DNA from 4 places in the Sphingomonas sp. CD22 genome. Region 1 is predicted to be linked to each of the others. Evidence: predicted binding sites of a transcription regulator. Region 1 holds the regulator's gene; each other region holds the start of a gene.
What was found. Region 1 encodes LexA, which represses DNA repair genes until DNA is damaged. Its sites were predicted from a motif close to GTTCCNCNCTTGTTCT; they were not measured.
Positions count from the first base shown of each region.

Region 2: the regulator LexA is predicted to act here: its motif matches at 2,078-2,093, upstream of SFC76_RS10510 (ATP-dependent helicase).
Region 3: the regulator LexA is predicted to act here: its motif matches at 2,030-2,045, upstream of SFC76_RS09720 (DNA recombination protein RmuC).
Region 4: the regulator LexA is predicted to act here: its motif matches at 2,878-2,893, upstream of recA (recombinase RecA).

Region 1 is NZ_JAYDYX010000001.1:461,874-466,497, forward strand. Features, by position in the region: gene SFC76_RS02085 (ComEC/Rec2 family competence protein) at 1-1,556, shown strand, start outside; gene lexA (transcriptional repressor LexA) at 1,927-2,616, opposite strand; gene SFC76_RS02095 (molybdopterin molybdotransferase MoeA) at 2,675-3,856, opposite strand; gene moaC (cyclic pyranopterin monophosphate synthase MoaC) at 3,861-4,328, opposite strand; gene trpC (indole-3-glycerol phosphate synthase TrpC) at 4,325-4,624, opposite strand, start outside.
Region 2 is NZ_JAYDYX010000004.1:395,484-400,107, reverse strand. Features, by position in the region: gene SFC76_RS10510 (ATP-dependent helicase) at 1-2,074, opposite strand, end outside; gene SFC76_RS10505 (UrcA family protein) at 2,290-2,634, shown strand; gene SFC76_RS10500 (MFS transporter) at 2,883-4,163, shown strand; gene rsmD (16S rRNA (guanine(966)-N(2))-methyltransferase RsmD) at 4,169-4,624, opposite strand, start outside.
Region 3 is NZ_JAYDYX010000004.1:222,463-227,086, forward strand. Features, by position in the region: gene fmt (methionyl-tRNA formyltransferase) at 1-473, opposite strand, end outside; gene recR (recombination mediator RecR) at 528-1,121, shown strand; gene def (peptide deformylase) at 1,304-1,822, shown strand; gene SFC76_RS09720 (DNA recombination protein RmuC) at 2,104-3,555, shown strand; gene SFC76_RS09725 (hypothetical protein) at 3,576-3,797, shown strand; gene SFC76_RS09730 (RNA methyltransferase) at 4,156-4,624, opposite strand, start outside.
Region 4 is NZ_JAYDYX010000001.1:586,207-590,830, forward strand. Features, by position in the region: gene SFC76_RS02635 (electron transfer flavoprotein-ubiquinone oxidoreductase) at 1-418, shown strand, start outside; gene SFC76_RS02640 (tetratricopeptide repeat protein) at 390-1,994, shown strand; gene SFC76_RS02645 (4-(cytidine 5'-diphospho)-2-C-methyl-D-erythritol kinase) at 1,991-2,824, shown strand; gene recA (recombinase RecA) at 2,970-4,043, shown strand; gene SFC76_RS02655 (class I SAM-dependent methyltransferase) at 4,238-4,624, shown strand, end outside.

The DNA of each region.
Region 1 (4,624 bases):
GCTTCGCGCCGGTGACGGTGATCCGACCCGCCCCGGCCGGCGGCGGCCTGCGCGCACGGCTGACCGATCATATCACCGCAAGGCTGGACGGCAGCCGCGGCGGCATCGCAGCGGCGCTCGCGACCGGCGACGAGGGCGCGATCACCCCGGACGATTCGGAGGCGATGCGTCGCGCGGGCCTCGCGCATCTGTTGTCGGTGAGTGGGTTGCACATCACCGCGGCGGTCGGCGCGACGATGTTGCTGGTGATGCGGCTGCTCGCCTTGTGGCCGTGGCTGGCGATCCGCGTCCGGTTGCCCTTGGTCGCGGCGGCGGCGGGCGCGCTGGCGGCGATCGGCTATACGTGGCTCACCGGCAGCCAGGTGCCGACGATCCGCTCCTGCGTCGCATCGCTGCTGGTGCTGGGGGCGCTGGTGCTCGGTCGTGAGGCGGTGACGTTGCGGCTGGTCGCCGCGGGGGCGATGACGGTGCTGCTCGCCTGGCCGGAGGCACTGACGGGCGCGAGTTTCCAGCTGTCCTTCGCGGCGATCGCGGCGATCGTCGCGCTGCACGAGCATCCGCGGGTCGAATCGTGGTTCGCGCCGCGCGAGGAGGGGCGGTTGCCGCGCGTGCTGCGGTCGTTGGCGTCGCTGCTGCTCACCGGGCTGGTCGTCGAGGCGGCGCTGATGCCGATCGCGGTCTATCATTTCCACAAGGCGGGCCTCTATGGCGCGGCGGCGAACATCGTCGCGATCCCGCTCACCACCTTCGTGGTGATGCCGCTGGAGGCGCTGGCCTTGCTGCTCGACGCCGCGGGCTGCGGCGGGCCCTTGTGGTGGGCGACCGACATCGCCCTGCGTCTGTTGTTGATCCTCGCCCATGCCGTCGCCGCGGCGCCGGGATCGTCGCTCGCCCTGCCGTCGATGTCGGCGGCGGCCTTCGCGCTGATGGTGGCGGGCGGATTGTGGCTGGCGTTGTGGCGGACGCGATGGCGGCGGCTGGGCGTCGTGCCGCTCGTCATCGGCGCGAGCTGGACGTGGCTGACGCCCGCACCCGACCTGCTGGTGACGGGCGACGGGCGGCATATGGCGGTGCGCGTCGGTGGCGGGCTGGCGCTGCTGCGCGACCGGGCCGGGGATTATACGCGCGACATGCTCGCCGAAAACGGCGGCGCCGACGCGGCGATGCTGCTCGTCGAGCAGGCGGCGGCACGGTGTACGCGCGATGCCTGTGCGGTCGATGTGGATGCGGGTGGCCGTCGCTGGCGGGTGCTGGCGACGCGCAGCCTCTATCCGGTCGATCGCGACGATCTGGCGACGGCCTGTGCGCGGGCGGATGTGGTGGTGAGTGAACGCCGCCTGCCGCGGGCATGCCGGCCGCGCTGGCTCAGGCTGGATGCGCCGATGCTGCGGCGGACCGGCGGGGTCGCGGTGACCTTTGCGGACGGAGGGGTGTGGACGGTGCGGCGCGACGGCGATGCGCATCCGTGGTTCGCTGCGGCGCGGGTGATGCCGGCGGTGACGGGCGCCCTCCGCAGACGGTTTCGTCGCGGTGGGGATGCTGGCGGGGGGAGGTGACTTCTCTGGTCACCGGAACGTGGTGCGATGGTGAGGGGATGTTGTGGTCACCGCGGCCTGCGGACGTCGAGCCAAGCGGTATTTTCGAGCAGGGGCAATAGGCGGGATCGACATTCATCGTCGTAGAGAAATCCTCCCCCTGGCGGGGGAGGACTTTGCATCGTCCAAGAGTTGAATGTCGATCGGCCTTAGGTCCAGCAGAGTGACAGCCGGAACTGCGCGCAACCCTGGGCTCCTGCTTTCGCAAGAGCACTGGGACGACTTTCGCAAAGGTTTCGGTCGAGCCCAGGGTGACGGAAAGGGGTAATGCTTCGGTGCAGCCGATGGATGCAGGAGGGCACGTCCGCAAGGCGTTCGCCCCCCGTCCGGATCAATCGTAGCGGCGCAGGATACCCGACAATTTGCCCTGTACGCGGACGTGCGACGGCACGTAGCGCTGCGGTTCGTAGGCGCGGTTGGCCGGGTCGAGCCGGACCATCGCGCCCTCGCGACGGAAATATTTGAGCGTCGCCTCGCTGTCGTCGATCAGCGCGACGACGATCTCGCCGTCGCGGGCGACCTCGGTCCGCCGGATCAGCGCGTAATCGCCGTCGAGGATGCCCGCCTCGACCATCGAATCACCAGATACTTCCAGCGCATAATGTTCGCCCGAGCCGAGCAGGGCGGCGGGCACCGCGAGCATCGAGCTCCCCTCGAACGCCTCGATCGGGACACCGGCGGCGATGCGGCCGTGCAGCGGGATCTCGATGACGTCGTTCGCCGGCGTCGCCGCGGCGCGGACGTTGCCGGTCTTCGCGGGGGCCGGGGCGGGCGCGGGCGTCGCCGGTGCAGGCTTGCGCTCCGAGCGTTCCGGCATGCGCAGCACTTCGAGCGCGCGGGCGCGGTTGGGCAGGCGGCGGATGAAATGCCGTTCCTCGAGCGCGCTGATCAGGCGGTGCACGCCCGATTTGGATTTGAGGTCGAGCGCTTCCTTCATCTCCTCGAACGAAGGCGAGATGCCGGTTTCTTCCAACCGGTCGTTGATGAAGCAAACGAGCTCGTGTTGCTTGCGCGTGAGCATGAGCGGACCTTCCCCGTCGGAACAGACGCGGAACTTCTAGGGAACAGGATGGCGCCCGTCAAGCGATGACGAGGATTTCTGCCGAGTCGCCCGCGCTGGCGGCGGGTGCGTCGATCGACCGCACGATCAGGCAGTGCGAGCGGGCGAGGGTGAGCAGCATCGAACTGTCCTGAATGGTCGAGGCATAGGCCCGGCCATCGCGCAGCTCGGCGCGCAGATAGTCGGTGCGCGGACCGTTCGCGGGCAGGTCTTCGCCGAGGATCGTCATCGTCGTGCGCGGCAGCGGGTCGGCGGCGCCGGAGAGATGCGCGATCAGCGGTTTGACGAACAGCAAGGCGGTGACGAAGGCCGACACCGGATTGCCGGGAAGGCCGAGCAGGATGGTGTCGGCGAGCCGCCCCGCCATCATCGGCTTGCCGGGACGCAGCGCGATCCGCCAGAAATCGATCGCGCCACCGGCGGCTTCGAGCGCCGGGCGGACGAGATCGTGGTCGCCGACCGAGGCACCGCCGGTGGTGACGAGCAGGTCGGCGTCGACGCCGGCGAAGGCGTCGCGCAGCGTGCCGAGATCGTCGGGCAGGATGCCGAGGTCGACGAGATCGATCGGCAGGTCGGCGAGCAGCGCCGCCAGCATCGCGCGGTTCGATTCGGGCAGCGCGTCGGGGGTATCCCCCTGACCGGGCTCGACGAGTTCGTCGCCGGTCGCGCAGATCGCGACCCGCACGCGGCGATGGACGGCGATCGTCGCCACCCCGCCGGTCGCCGCGACCGCGATCCGCGCCGGCGTGAGCCGCTCGCCCTGCGCGATCAGCCGGTCGCCGGTCGTGAAATCGAGGCCGCGGCGGCGGGTGTTGCGGCCCAGTCTCGGCGGACCTTCGCCGGTCAGCCGGATCGTCGTGCCGTCGGCGGCGACTTCTTCCTGGATCATCACCGTATCGGCGCCCGCGGGCATCGCCGCGCCGGTGAAGATGCGGACCGTCTCGCCCGGACCGACCGTGCCGGCGAAGGGGCGGCCGGCGGCGCTCTCGCCGATCAGCGTCCAGGGTCCGGGAAGGTCGGCGAAGCGGATCGCATAGCCGTCCATCGCCGACAAATCGTTCGCCGGCTGCGTCCGTCGCGCGCCGACGTCGGCGGCGGCCCAGCGTCCGTGCGCCTGGCCGAGTGGTACGTCCTCGACGGCGACGGGGGGGGCGGAGGCGAACAGGCGGGCTTGCGCCTCGGCGATCGGCAGCAAGGCCATGGCGTCAGGCGCGCCAGTCGCCGGACTTGCCGCCGGCCTTTTCGAGCAGGCGGATGCCGGAGATTGTCATGCCGCGGTCCATCGCTTTCGCCATGTCGTAGATGGTCAGCAGCGCGACCGAGACGGCGGTGAGCGCCTCCATCTCGACGCCGGTCTTGCCGTCGGTGGCGGCGAGCGCGGTGGCGGTGATGCCGGTGTCGTCCAGCTCCAGATCGACCGTGACGCGGGTGAGGGGAAGGGGGTGGCAGAGCGGGATCAGCTCGGCGGTCTTCTTCGCCGCCATGATGCCGGCGACGCGGGCGACGGCGAGCACGTCGCCCTTCTTCGCCGCACCGTCGCGGATCGCGGCGAGCGCATCGGGCGCGATTGCGATACGGCCGCTGGCGACGGCGTGGCGGCTGGTCACCGCCTTGTCGCCGACATCGACCATATGCGCCGCGCCGTCGGCGTCGAGGTGGGTCAGGCGGGTCAACCGATCATCGCCCGCGTCGCCGCCTCGACATCGTCGGCGCGCATCAGCGCCTCGCCGATCAGGAAGCAGCGCACGCCATGTTCGGCCATCGCATCGAGGTCGGCAGGCGTCTCCAGCCCGCTCTCGGCGACGAAGGTGCAGCCCTTGGGCGCCTTGTCGACCAGTTCGTAGGTGCGGGCGAAATCGACCGAGAAATCGCGCAGGTCGCGGTTGTTGACGCCGATCAGCCGCGATTTGAGCTTGAGCGCGCGGTCGAGCTCGTGCGCGTCGTGGACCTCGACCAGCACGTCCATACC
Region 2 (4,624 bases), on a different contig from region 1:
CCGAGGCGGCACCCGCCGCGCGTTGCCAGCCGGGACCGCGGCCGGTGCCGCGGCCGACGTCGGCGAAGGGGTCGGCGCGCTCGCTCCAGTTCGCGCGCCACAGGCTTTCGCCACCCGACATCGTCGTCTCGGCGTCCGTATGTTCGGGGGGCAGTTCGCCGACGAAGCGGCTCGGGATGCTCGACGTCCACTGGCCGTAGATGCGGCGATTGGCGGCGTGGAGGATCGTCGCGCGCCGCCGCGCGCGGGTGATCGCAACGTAGGCGAGGCGGCGTTCCTCCTCGAGGCTCTTGGTGCCGCCCTCGTCGAGCGAGCGCTGCGACGGGAACAGCCCCTCCTCCCAGCCGACAAGGAAGACGGTGTCGTATTCTAGCCCCTTGGCGGCGTGGATCGTCATGATCGTCACCTGCGGGTCCTGGACGCCGCCCTCGCGGTCCATGACGAGGCTGACGTGTTCGAGGAACGCGCCGAGCGATTCATATTCCTCCATCGCGCGGACGAGTTCGGAGAGGTTCTCGAGCCGGCCGGCGGCGTCGACCGATTTCTCGGCCTGCCACATCGCGGTATAGCCGCTTTCGTCGAGCAACTGGCGGGCGAGCTCGGCATGCGGCAGGTCGCGCGCCATGTCGCGCCAGCGTGCGATGTCGCCGACGAGGTTGCCGAGCGCGCGCCGTGCCTGCGGGGTGAGTTCGTCGGTGTCGAGGATGCGCGCCGCGGCGATGGTCAGCGGCACGCCCTCGATCCGCGCGAGCTGGTGGATCTTGGCGAGCGCCTTGTCGCCGAGGCCGCGCTTGGGGACGTTGACGATGCGTTCGAAGGCGAGATCGTCGGACGGCTGGTTGACGATACGCAGATAGGCGAGCGCGTCGCGGATCTCGGCGCGTTCGTAGAAGCGGAAGCCGCCGATGATGCGATAGGGCATGCCGATCGCGATGAACCGGTCCTCGAACTCGCGCGTCTGGTGCTGCGCGCGGACGAGTATGGCGACATCGTCGAGGCTCTTGCCGCTGCGCTGCGCCGCCTCGATCTCCTCGCCGACGCGGCGCGCTTCCTCTGGGCCGTCCCAAACGCCGAGCACACGCACCTTCTCGCCCGCGTCGAGCTCGGTCCACAGCGTCTTGCCGAGCCGGCCGCCGTTGTTGGCGATGACGCCCGAGGCGGCACCGAGGATGTGCGGCGTCGATCGGTAATTCTGTTCGAGCCGGATCACCTTCGCGCCCGGAAAGTCCTTCTCGAACTTGAGGATGTTCTCGACCTGCGCACCGCGCCAGGAATAGATCGACTGGTCGTCGTCGCCGACGCAGGCGATGTTCTTGCGCGCCTGCGCCAGCAGCCGCAGCCAGAGATATTGGACGACGTTGGTGTCCTGATATTCGTCGACCATGATGTATTTGAACCGTTCCTGGTACATTTTCAGCACCTCGGGATAGGTCTTCAGCACGGTCAGCATGTGCAGCAGCAGGTCGCCGAAATCGCAGGCGTTGAGAGCCTTCAGCCGCTCCTGATATTGCGCGTAGAGTTCACCGCCGCGGCCGTTGGCATAGCGTTCGCTCTCGCCGGCATCGATGTCGGCGGGGACCAGCCCCTTGTTCTTCCAGTCGTCGATCAAGCCGGCGAGGCTGCGCGCGGGGAAACGCTTCTCGTCGAGATCGGCGGCGACGATCAACTGCTTGAGCAGGCGGAGCTGGTCGTCGGTGTCGAGGATGCTGAAATTGCTCTGCAATCCGACCAGCTCGGCGTGGCGGCGTAGCATCTTGGCGCCGATCGCGTGGAACGTGCCGAGCCACGGCATCCCCTCGACCGCATCGCCGACAAGCCGCCCGACGCGTTCGCGCATCTCGCGCGCCGCCTTGTTGGTGAAGGTGACGCTAAGGATCTCCGACGGCCACGCCTTGCGCGTCCACAGCAGATGCGCGAGCCGCGCGGTCAGCGCGGCGGTCTTGCCGGTGCCGGCGCCGGCAAGCATCAGCACCGGGCCTTCGGTGGTCAGCACCGCATCGCGCTGCGGGGGGTTGAGCCCCTTGAGATAGGGCGGGTCCTGCAAGGCGTTGGCGGGGGCGCTGAGATCGGTCACCGGCGAACAGGTAGGGAACGGCGCGCGAGCCGGCAAGTCCGATCGGGCAGCGGCCCCCGTCACGCTGGTGACACGCACCTGTAACGCATGCGTAACGACCGGCTGCTACGGCGATCAAGCCGGCGGACCGTTCGGCTTCGTCCAGCCCGCGCCCGAGAGAGGCGCGCGGACCGAGCCGGACCGCCACGGCAAGTCCGAGTAGCAGGAGTGTCATCATGAAGACGTCGCATCACGCCGCCATTGCGGCGGCCGCTTTGTCGTGCCTGTTCGCCGCCGTTCCGGGCAATGCCGCCCCCGCCGCGGAGCGCGAGCCGGTGCAGGTCAAGGTATCGGCCAAGGGACTCGACCTGCACAGCGAGGCGGGCCGCCGCACCCTCGACGCGCGCATCGTCCGTGCGGCGCACGCCGCATGCATCCCCACCGGCGCGACGCTGAAGATGCGACTCGATGCGCAGCGCTGCTTCCGGGAAATGCGCGACGACGGCACCCGCAAGCTCGCCGCGCTGGTCGGCGACGACGTGCGATTCGCCGCCCTGCGCAAGGCGGATCGTCCGGAATAAAGATTCGAATGAGGCGGCGCGTCGATCGGCGGGTCGCCTCGACGAGCGGCCAAGTCCATGAAAAATCGGGGCAGCCGCAAAGCGACCGCCCCGTAGTTCAGGGAGGGTCGGCCGACAGGGGAGGCGACCGACACGTCGCTACCCACAGGGGGAGAGGAGCAGCGACGATCCCTGTCTAGCCCCGGATTGTTGCGAACGGATTTCACAACTGTTGCCCGCGACGTTTTTTTCGCGATTAGAGTGGCGGCATGACTTCGTTGTCCGCCACGCCGCCCGCGCCCGCCTCCGCCCGTCGCATCCTGACCGCCAGCCTGGTCGGCACCGCGGTCGAATTCTACGATTTCTACATCTACGCGACCGCCGCCGCGTTGGTGTTCGGCGAATTGTTCTTCCCCGCGGAAAGCATGACCGCGCAGCAGATGCTGAGCTTCGCCAGCTTCGGCCTCGCCTTCATCGCGCGGCCGGTGGGCGCGATCGTCTTCGGTCATTTCGGCGACCGCGTCGGGCGCAAGTCGACGCTCGTCGCCAGCCTGATGCTGATGGGCGGCTCGACCGTCGCGATCGCCTTCCTGCCGACCTACGATCAGGTCGGCTGGGTCGCGCCGTTGTTGCTATGCCTGTTGCGGCTGGGGCAGGGGTTCGGGCTCGGCGGCGAATGGGGCGGGGCGGCGCTCCTCGCGGTCGAGAATGCGCCGCCGCACCGGCGCAACACCTGGGGCATGTTTCCGCCGCTCGGTGCGCCCGTCGGCTTCCTGATGGCGAACGGGCTGTTCCTGATCCTCGGCCTCGCGCTCGACGAGGCGCAGTTCCGGGCGTGGGGGTGGCGGCTGCCGTTCCTGGTCAGCGCGGTGCTGGTCGTGCTCGGCCTGTGGGTGCGACTGAAGCTCACCGAAACGCCCGCCTTCGTCGAGGCGGAGCAGGCCGAGGCGCTGCCCAAGGTGCCGATCGCCACGCTGATGCTCGAACATGGCCGCGCGGTGCTCGCGGGGACGGGCGGGGTGATCGCCTGTTTCGCGCTCTTCTATCTCGCGACCGCCTTCACGCTGGGATACGGGACCAAGACGCTGGGGTATGGGCGCGAGGCGATGCTGGCGGTCGAACTGGTCGCGATCCTGTTTCTCGCCGCCGGGGTGATCGTCGCCAGCGTCACCGCCGATCGCACGGGCGCGCGGCGGATGTTGGTGATCGGCTTCATCGGCTGCATGGTCGCGGGGCTCGCGATGGGGCCGATGCTCGGCGCGGGCTCGCTGTTCGTCGTCTTCCTCTGGCTCGCCTTCGCCTTGTTCGTGATGGGCTTCGCCTATGGGCCGCTTGGCGGATGGCTGCCGAGCCTGTTCCCGGCGGGCGTGCGCTATACCGGCGTGTCGATGACCTTCAACCTCGGCGGCATCCTCGGCGGCGCGGTCGCGCCGATCGCCGCGGAGGCGCTGGCGCATCGCGGCCTGGGGTGGATCGGCCTGTATCTGGTCGGCGCGGGGCTGCTGAGCCTCGGCGGGCTGGCGTTGCTGCGCGGGCGCAGCGCGGCGTAACCCCGTTACGCCTGCCGCAACAGCGTCAGCCGCGCCTTGCCGTGGACGCGGCTGGCATCGACGGTGAAGCCGGGCGGGGCGATCTCCTCCGCCTTCGCCGTCTCGATACTGATCCAGGTCGCCGGCGACACCCAGCCGAGCCGCGCGAGCTTGTCGAGCGCGACGAGGCCGGCGCCGGTGCCATAAGGCGGGTCCATCATGATGAGGTCGAGCGCCGCGGATGCCGGGCCGAGTCCCATCACCGATCCGGCGCGCACATCGGCGCGGGTGCCGAGCTTGGCGAGATTGCCCTTGAGCGCGTCGAGCGCCGCGCCGTCCTGCTCGACGAACAGGCACGAGGCCGCACCGCGCGACAGCGCCTCGATCCCGAGCGCGCCCGAGCCGGCGAACAGGTCGGCGACGGCCAGCCCTTCGAAACTCCCCAGCCGGCTGGTCAGCATCGAGAACAGCGCCTCGCGCGT
Region 3 (4,624 bases), on a different contig from region 1:
CGATCGACCGCCACGCGCCCCTCCAGCCGCACCGGCCCGGTATCGAGCCCCGCCTCCATCTGCATGATCCCGACCCCCGTCTCGGCATCGCCGGCGAGGATCGCGCGCTGCACCGGCGCCGCCCCGCGCCAGCGCGGCAGCAGCGAGCCATGCACGTTGAGACACCCGAAGCGCGGCACGGCCAGCACCGCCCTGGGCAGGATCAGCCCGTAGGCCGCCACCACCGCGACATCCGCGTCCAGCGCCGCGAACGCCGCCTGCTCCTCCGCGCCCTTCAGGCTGACCGGATGCCGCACCGCGATCCCCAGCGCCTCGGCGCGCTGCTGCACCGCCGAGGCGACCGTCTCGCGCCCGCGCCGCCCGCCGGGGCGCGGCGGCTGGCTATAGGCCGCGACGACGTCATGTCCGGCCGAAACCAGCGCCTCCAGCGTCGGTACGGCGAAGTCGGGAGTTCCCATGAAGATGATCCGCATGGGGTGTCTTCAACGCGCTGGCGGGCGATGGCGCAACCCCCTATCTGTTCCGTCATGGCCTCTCCCGAAATCGAAGCCCTGACCCAGGCGCTCGCGCGCCTCCCCGGACTTGGGCCGCGGTCGGCACGCCGCGCGGTGCTCCATCTGCTCAAGAAGCGCGAGGCGGCGCTCGGTCCCTTGCGCGCCGCGCTGGAGGCGGTCGACGAACGGCTGGAGACCTGCGCGACCTGCGGCAACGTCGACACCGCCAACCCCTGCGCGATCTGCGCCGACCCGCGCCGCGACCAACGATCGCTCTGCGTGGTGGAGGAAGTGGCGGACCTGTGGGCGCTCGAACGCTCGCGGCTTTTCCCCGGCCGCTTCCACGTCCTCGGCGGCCGATTGTCGGCGCTCGAAGGCATCCGCCCCGAGGATCTCGCGATCGAGACCCTGGTCACCCGGATCGAGGCCGGCGGCATCGACGAGGTCGTCCTCGCGATGAACGCGACGCTGGAGGGCCAGACGACGGCGCATTACCTCGCCGACCGCATCGAACGCTTCCCGGTACGCGTGACCCAGCTCGCCCACGGCCTGCCGGTCGGCGGCGAACTGGATTATCTCGACGAAGGCACGCTCGCGCAGGCGCTGCGCGCGCGGCGTCCAGTGTAATTCCTCCCCGGCACGGGGAGGGGGACCGCGCATCGCAGATGCGTGGTGGAGGGGGGCTTCCACACGCGCCTACGCGGGAGGAGAGCCCCCTCCACCATGCCAACGCATGGTCCCCCTCCCCGTGCCGGGGAGGACTATGCTCGAACTTGACGCCAAACCCCTCGCCACCTAGCTGACCGGGCATGGCAGTCCTCCCCATCGTCGAAGTCCCCGATCCGCGCCTGCGCCTGATCTCCAAGCCCGTCGAGCAGGTCACCGACGAAACGCGCGCCTTCGTCCAGGACATGATCGACACGATGTACGACGCCAACGGCATCGGCCTCGCCGCGATCCAGGTCGGCGTCGACAGCCGCATCCTCGTCATCGACCTGCAGGACGAGAAGGACGAGGAAGACAAGCCGATCAAGGCGCCGCACGCCTATATCAACCCCGAAATCCGATCGGTCAGCGAAGAGACGAGCAGCTACAACGAAGGCTGCCTGTCGATCCCCGAACAATATGCCGACGTCGCCCGCCCGGCGCGCTGCCGCGTCCGCTGGCTCGACGAACAGGGCGAAGCCCATGAGGAAGAGCTGACCGGCCTGCTCTCGACCTGCATGCAGCACGAGATCGATCATCTCAACGGCATCCTCTTCATCGACCATATCAGCCGCCTCAAGCGCGACATGGTCATGAAGAAACTGACGAAAATGCGCCGCTGACGCACAGGCGCGGGGCGGCTCGCTCCGCTTCCTCCGCATCCGTCACCCCGGACTCGTTCGAAACCTCCGCGACACTGCCCAGTGCTTGGAACGCGAAGTGCTTACATGAACGGTCCTGTGTGTCGGCCCCGCCCGTGACAGGGGGAGACTGAGGCGGGCAGCGTCGAGCGTCCATATCCCGCAATTAGGGACTGTCCTCCCTCCGACGTTCGATCTATGTTCCTCGTCACGAAAAGACCGCCGCCGACGTCCGCCATGACGTCCGCCGGCCGCCAAAGGGAATGACCGTGGACCTGACGATCGTCATCATCGCCATCCTCGCGCTCGCGGCGGGGCTGCTCGTCGGTTGGCTGCTCGCCAGCCGCAGGGCCGGCAGCCTCACCGCCGATCTCGCCGTCGCGCAGAGCAAGGCCGCCGACGCCGAGATCGCCGCCCGCGCCCGCGACGCGGTCGAGCGCGAACGCAACGAGGCGATGCGCGACCTCGCCGCGCTCCGTGCGCAGGCGGAGGATCGCGCCGCCACGCTCGATGCGCTGCGCGACGAACTCTCCGCAATCCGCGCCGATCGCGACGCCGCCCGCACCGCGCTCGCCACCACCGGCGCACAGGTCGAGGCGTTCGAGGCGCGCCTGATCGACATGCGCGACGCCAAGGAGCAGATGGCGGCGCGGTTCAACGACCTCGCCAACAAGGCGCTGACCGACGCGCAAAAAGCGTTCCTCGATCGTGCCGAGGCCCGCTTCCGCCAGTCGGAGGAACTCGCCGGCACCAACCTCAAATCGCTGCTCCAGCCGGTCAACGACCGCCTGCTCCGCTACGAGGAAGGCGTCGCCAAGGTCGAGGCCGAGCGCCGCGACGCCTTCGGCGATCTCAAGGGCCAGATCGAACAGATGCGGCTCGGCCAGGAGCGCGTCTCCGGCGAGGCGGCCAAATTGGTCAACGCGCTGCGCAACGCGCCCAAGGCGCGCGGCCGCTGGGGCGAGCAGCAGCTTCGCAACGTGCTCGAAACCTGCGGCCTCGCCGAACATACCGACTTCGCGATGGAGGTCAGCGTCGCCGACGGCGAGGGCGGTCGCCTGCGCCCCGACGCGATCGTCCGCGTTCCCGGCGGCAAGTCGCTGATCATCGACGCCAAGGTGTCGCTCAACGCCTATCAGGACGCGTTCGGCGCGGTCGACGAGAGCGAGCGCCATATCGGCCTCACCGCGCATGCCGCGTCGATGCGCGCGCATATCAACGGCCTGTCCGCCAAGGCCTATTGGTCTCAGTTCGACGATACGCCCGAATATGTCGTGATGTTCGTCCCCGGCGAGCATTTCCTCTCCGCCGCGCTGGAGCACGATGCCGGCCTGTGGGATTATGCCTTCGACAAGAAGGTCCTGCTCGCCACGCCGACCAATCTGATCGCGATCGCGCGCACCGTGGCGGCGGTCTGGCGGCAGGAGAAACTGGCGACCGAAGCCCGCGCGATCGGCGCGCTCGGCAAGGAACTCTACGACCGGCTCGCCAAGGCCGGCGAGGACCTCCGCAAGGTCGGCGGGGGCCTGACCACCGCGGTCAACAATTACAACAATTTCGTCTCGAGCTTCGAAAGCCGCGCCCTGGTGTCGGCGCGCAAGTTCCGCGACCTCAATATCGAACCCGGCGCGCGCGAGATCGGCGTCGCGGAACCCGTCGAGGCACTCGCGCGCTACGGCGAGGAAGCGCTGCGCCTGCCGGATGCGGCGGAATAGAGGAGCGGGCGGTGAAGGGCATGCACGACGGCGACGTCATCATGGATCGCGACGGGCGCGTGTCGGGCATGGTCGCCGGCGACGTGATCGTCCGATCGGGCTGCGACGTCAGGATCAGCGGCATGGTCGCCGGTGACGTCTACGTCGAGGCCGGCGCCCGCGCACGGATCAGCGGCATGGTCTCCGGCCGCATCATCGACCGCGGCGGCTCAATCCGGGTCAGCGGCATGGTCGGTGGCTAGGCCGGTCGGCAAGGCGTTGACGCTGCGGCCGAAACCGGCACCGCTGTCCTACAGGCGGCCATCGTGCTACCCATCCGGCTCTTTCTCATCGGTGCAGAAATCGAAACGATAGGGCTCGATCGTTTCGATTGAGGTGTCCAACTTGTCCATCTTTGCGTCATGCGCGAGGCGGCGGCAGGACCAGTAGCGAGGATAGGCATCCAGATTGAAAGTCCTCCCTCGCCAGGGGGAGGTGGCGCGGCGAAGCCGTGACGGAGGGGGAGGAAAGCGATCACTTCGGTTGCGTGTCCTCCCCCTCCGTCATGCCTTCGGCATGCCACCTCCCCCTGGCGGGGGAGGAATGACTTCGATGCCGCCCCTAGCCGTGCTGCGCCAACACCTCATAGGCCATCACCGCCGTCGCCACCGCGGCGTTGAGACTGTCCGCTTTCCCCAGCATCGGGATCTTGACCAGCAGGTCGCACGCCGCGGCATAGTCCGCCGGCATCCCCTGCGCCTCGTTGCCGGTCAGCAGGAAGGTCGGCGTAGCGTAGCGCGCCGCCCGATAATCATGGTTGGTATCGAGGCTCAGCCCGACGAGTTGCCCCGGCCCCTCGCGCAGCCAGCCGAGGAACGGCCCCCATTCGCTGCGCACCACCGGAATGGTGAACAGCGCGCCCATGCTGGCGCGCACCGCCTCGACCGAGAAGGGATCGACGCATTCGCCGATCAGGATCAGCGCGCCCGCGCCCACCGCATCGGCGGTGCGCAGGATCGTGCCGAGATTGCCGGGATCGCGCAGCCGCTCGGCGACCAGCCAGATCTTCGATGTGGTCCGATCGAGATCG
Region 4 (4,624 bases), 120 kb from region 1:
TTTCGGGCTCAGGATGCCGTTCACGATGAAGCATCATCCCGATCACGAGAGCCTGTGGCGCAAGGATCTGGTCAAGCCGCCGGTCTATCCCAAGCCCGACGGCGTGCTGACCTTCGACCGCCTCTCCTCGGTGTTCCTGTCGAACACCAACCACGAGGAGGACCAGCCGGTCCATCTGACGCTCAAGGACCCCAACGTGCCGGTCGAATACGACCTGCCGCTCTACGACGAACCCGCGCAACGCTATTGCCCGGCCGGCGTTTACGAGATCGTGGGCCAGGACACCGGTGATCCCAAGTTCGTGATCAACGCGCAGAACTGCGTCCACTGCAAGACGTGCGACATCAAGGACCCGACCCAGAACATCAATTGGGTGGTGCCGGAGGGTGGTGGAGGCCCCAATTATCCCAACATGTAAACGCCTGTTCCTCGCGTCGCTGCTCAGCCTCGGCGCGGTCCTTCCGGCGGCGGCCGACACCGGCCACCTCGCCGAATATCTGAAGGCCGGCGCCGCCGATGCCGACGGCCGGGTCGATATCGCCGCCGCCGGCTACGCCCGCGCGCTCGCCGCCGCGCCGGCGAGCACCGCGATCGCGCTGCGCGCCTATCGCGAGGCGCTGGCGGCGGGCGATGTCGCGCTCGCCACCCGCGCCGCCGCGGTGCTGCGCGGCCGGCCGGAGGCGCCCGCCGAACTGCCGCTGCTGCCGCTCGCCGTCGCGGCGGCGAAACAGGACTTCGCCGGCGCGAGCGCAGCGACCGATGCGCTCGCTTCGACGCCGCTGGCGGTGCTGGTCCCGTCGCTGCGTGGATGGATCGCCTTCGCGCAAGGCAACGATCCCGCGCCGCAGATCGCGCGGGCGGGCAAGGACCCGGTCAGCCAGCGGCTCGCCGCCGAGACCGCGGCGCTGCTCCAGATCGCGCGCGGCGACACCGCACAGGGGCTCGCCACCGTCCAGGCGCTGCGCGAGACCGGATCGCCGGTCGACCTGCGCCTGTCCGCGGGGCAGTTGCTGTTCGGCCGCGGCGAAACGGATCGCGCGCGCGCGCTGCTCGCCGGCGGCGATCCGGTATTCGCGGCGGTCCGCGCGGGCGATGCCGCGCAGCCGACGCTGGGGTTCGGCGTGTCGCGGCTGCTCGGCCGGATCGCCGGCGACCTCGCCGATCAGGACGCGCCCGATCTGTCGATCGCGCTCGCGCGCACCGCGGTGATCGCCTGGCCCGCCAACGACCGCGCCCGGCTGCTGCTCGCCGCCGCACTCGCCAAGGACAAGGCGATCCCGCGCGCGCTGGCGACGCTCGACGGCATCGGCCCCGCCAGCGCCTATGCCTCGACCGCCGCCGCGACGCGGATCAGCATCCTCACCACCGCCGGCCGCCCCGACGACGCGCTGGCGCTCGCCCGCAGCGGTGCCGAGCGGGCAGGGGCGGGGGAAAGCGACTGGCAGACCTACGCCGACCAGCTCAGCGCGATGAACCGCCATCGCGAGGCGGCGGACTGGTATCGCCGCGTCGTCGACGCCGATCCGACCGCGTGGAGCGCCTGGCTGCAATATGGCGGCGCGCTCGAACAGGCGGGCAATTGGCCGGCGGGGCGCATCGCGTTGCAGAAGGCGGTGGCGATCGCGCCGCGCGAACCGCTCGCGCTCAATTATCTCGGCTACGCGCAGGCGGAGCGGCGCGTCGACGTGCCGCAGTCCATCGCGATGCTCGAACGCGCGCATGCGTTGAAGCCCGACGATGCCTCGATCGCCGATTCGCTCGGCTGGGCCTATTTCATCGGTGGCGACGTCACCCGCGCGCAGCCGCTGATCGAAAGCGCCGCCGCGGGCGATCCGATCAACGCCGAGATCGGCGAGCATCTCGGCGACCTCTATTGGACGCGCGGCCGCCGCTACGAGGCGCGCTACGCCTGGCGTGCCGCGGCGCTGACCGCCTCGGCCGACGATGCGACGCGGCTCGCCGCCAAGGCCGCGCAGGGATTGCCGCGCAAATGATCGTCGAGCCCGCGCCCGCGAAGATCAACCTCGCGCTCCACGTCCGTCGCCGCCGCCCGGACGGCTATCACGATCTGGCGACGCTGTTCGTCTTCGCCGCCGACGGCGACACCGTGACCGTGGTGCCTGACGTGACCGACCGGTTCGCGATCACCGGGCCGTTCGCCGCGGCGCTCGCCGGCGCCCCGGATGCTGACAATCTGGTGATTCGCGCCGCGCATGCCTTTCGCGCGGCATTCGATATCGCGCAGCCGCATGCGATCACGCTCGACAAGCATCTGCCGATCGCCTCGGGGATCGGTGGCGGCTCGGCCGATGCCGCGGCGACGCTGCGTGCGCTCGCCGGGCTCCATGGCATCGCGCCCGACGACCCGCGGCTGTTCGTCATCGCCGAGGGCCTGGGTGCGGACGTCCCCGCCTGCCTGCTCGGCCGCGCGACGCTCGGCACGGGCAAGGGCGAGGCGCTGCTGCCGGTCGACGGCCTGGCGGGGATGCCGCTGCTGCTGGTCAATCCCGGGGTCGCGGTGAGCACCGCGGCGGTGTTCGGCCGCTGGGATGGCGTGGATCGCGGCGGCATCGCCGCCGACGGCGATCTGCTCGCGCGGGCGCTGGCGGGGCGCAACGACCTGCAGGCGCCGGCGGTGGCGATCGCGCCGGCGATCGCCGCGGTGCTGGCGTTGCTCGATGCGGCGGCGGGCGTGCGGCTGGCGCGCATGTCGGGCAGCGGCGCGACCTGCTTCGCGCTGTTCGAGTCGGTCGAGGCACGCGATACGGCGGCGAAACACGCGTCGTCGCGCGGCTGGTGGACGCTGGCGACGATCCTGACCTGAATTCAGGCTTCGGGAAGCGGGGCGGCGATCCGATAAAGGATCACAATCCCGTCGTTCCCCTCTTGTTCCGCAGGAACAAACGTCGTACATAGCGAAACAGACGCGTTGCCCCGGCGACGCGCTTGCTCTAGCGAGGAACCTCCCGATGGCCGCCAATCTGAAAGTGATCGACACCGGCATGGCAACCGCATCCACCGACCGGCAGAAGGCGCTCGACGCCGCGCTGGCCCAGATCGACCGCGCCTTCGGCAAGGGCTCGGCGATGAAGCTCGGCGCGAAACAGTCGATGGAGGTCGAGACGATCTCGACCGGCTCGCTCGGTCTCGACATCGCGCTCGGCGTCGGCGGCCTGCCGCGCGGCCGCGTGATCGAGGTCTATGGCCCCGAATCGTCGGGCAAGACGACGCTCGCGCTGCACGTCATCGCCGAGGCGCAGAAGGGCGGCGGCACCGCCGCCTTCGTCGACGCCGAACATGCGCTCGATCCCGTTTATGCCAAGAAGCTCGGCGTCAACATCGACGAGCTGATCGTGTCGCAGCCCGACACCGGCGAACAGGCGCTCGAGATCGTCGACACGCTCGTCCGCTCGAACGCGATCGACGTGCTGGTGGTCGATTCGGTCGCCGCACTCGTGCCGCGCGCGGAGATCGAGGGCGAGATGGGCGACAGCCATGTCGGCCTGCAGGCCCGTCTGATGTCGCAGTCGCTGCGCAAGCTGACCGGTTCGATCAGCCGCTCGCGCTGCATGGTGATCTTCATCAACCAGCTGCGCATGAAGATCGGCGTGATGTACGGCAACCCGGAGACGACGACGGGCGGCAACGCGCTGAAATTCTACGCCTCGGTCCGTCTCGACATCCGCCGCACCGGCGCGATCAAGGACAAGGAAGAGGTAACCGGCAACGCCACCCGCGTCAAGGTCGTCAAGAACAAGGTCGCGCCGCCGTTCAAGCAGGTCGAGTTCGACATCATGTACGGCGAGGGCATCTCCAAGATCGGCGAGATCCTCGATCTCGGCGTCAAGGCGGGGCTGGTCGAAAAATCGGGTGCCTGGTTCAGCTACGACAGCGTCCGCATCGGCCAGGGTCGCGAGAATTCGAAGACCTATCTGCGCGAACATCCCGAAATGGCCGACCGCCTCGAAAAGGCGATCCGCCAGCGCACCGAAAAGGTCGCCGAAGAGATGATGGCCGGTCCGGAAGCCGACGACGACATCTGATGCCGGCGTTCCGCCAGACGCTTCGCAGGGAACTCGCCGGTAACGGCGGGTTCTTTTGCGTCGGGGATACCGGGCAATGATCCAAGAATGGAAACGATGAACCCGGATCGTTTCCATTAAGGTGTCCAACTTGTCCATGTTGCCGGTCGCGACGGGGTCGCACATCGGCAGCGGCCGGAAAGGAGTTCGTCCCAGTGACCACCGCTTTGGATTGGAGCGCGCGTGTCGGCACCGTCTGGGCGGAGGAATGGCGCAACACCGACCGGGCCTTCGCCGGCCTCGCTCCTTATCTTGACGCCGCGATCCGCGCCGCGGCGCCCGCCGGCCCGTTCGCCGCGCTCGACATCGGCTGCGGCGCCGGCGCCACCGCCGCCGCGCTCGCCGCCGCCCGACCGGACGCGCACGTCACCGGCGCCGACCTGTCGGCGGACCTGCTTGCCGTCGCCGAGGCGCGTCATCGGCACGCCAATCTCGCCTTCCGCATCGGCGACGCGCTCGACACCGCCGCCGCTCTCGCGCCGCTCGACCTGCTCGTCTCGCGCCACGGCGTCATGTTCTTCGCCGATCCCGTTGCCGCCTTC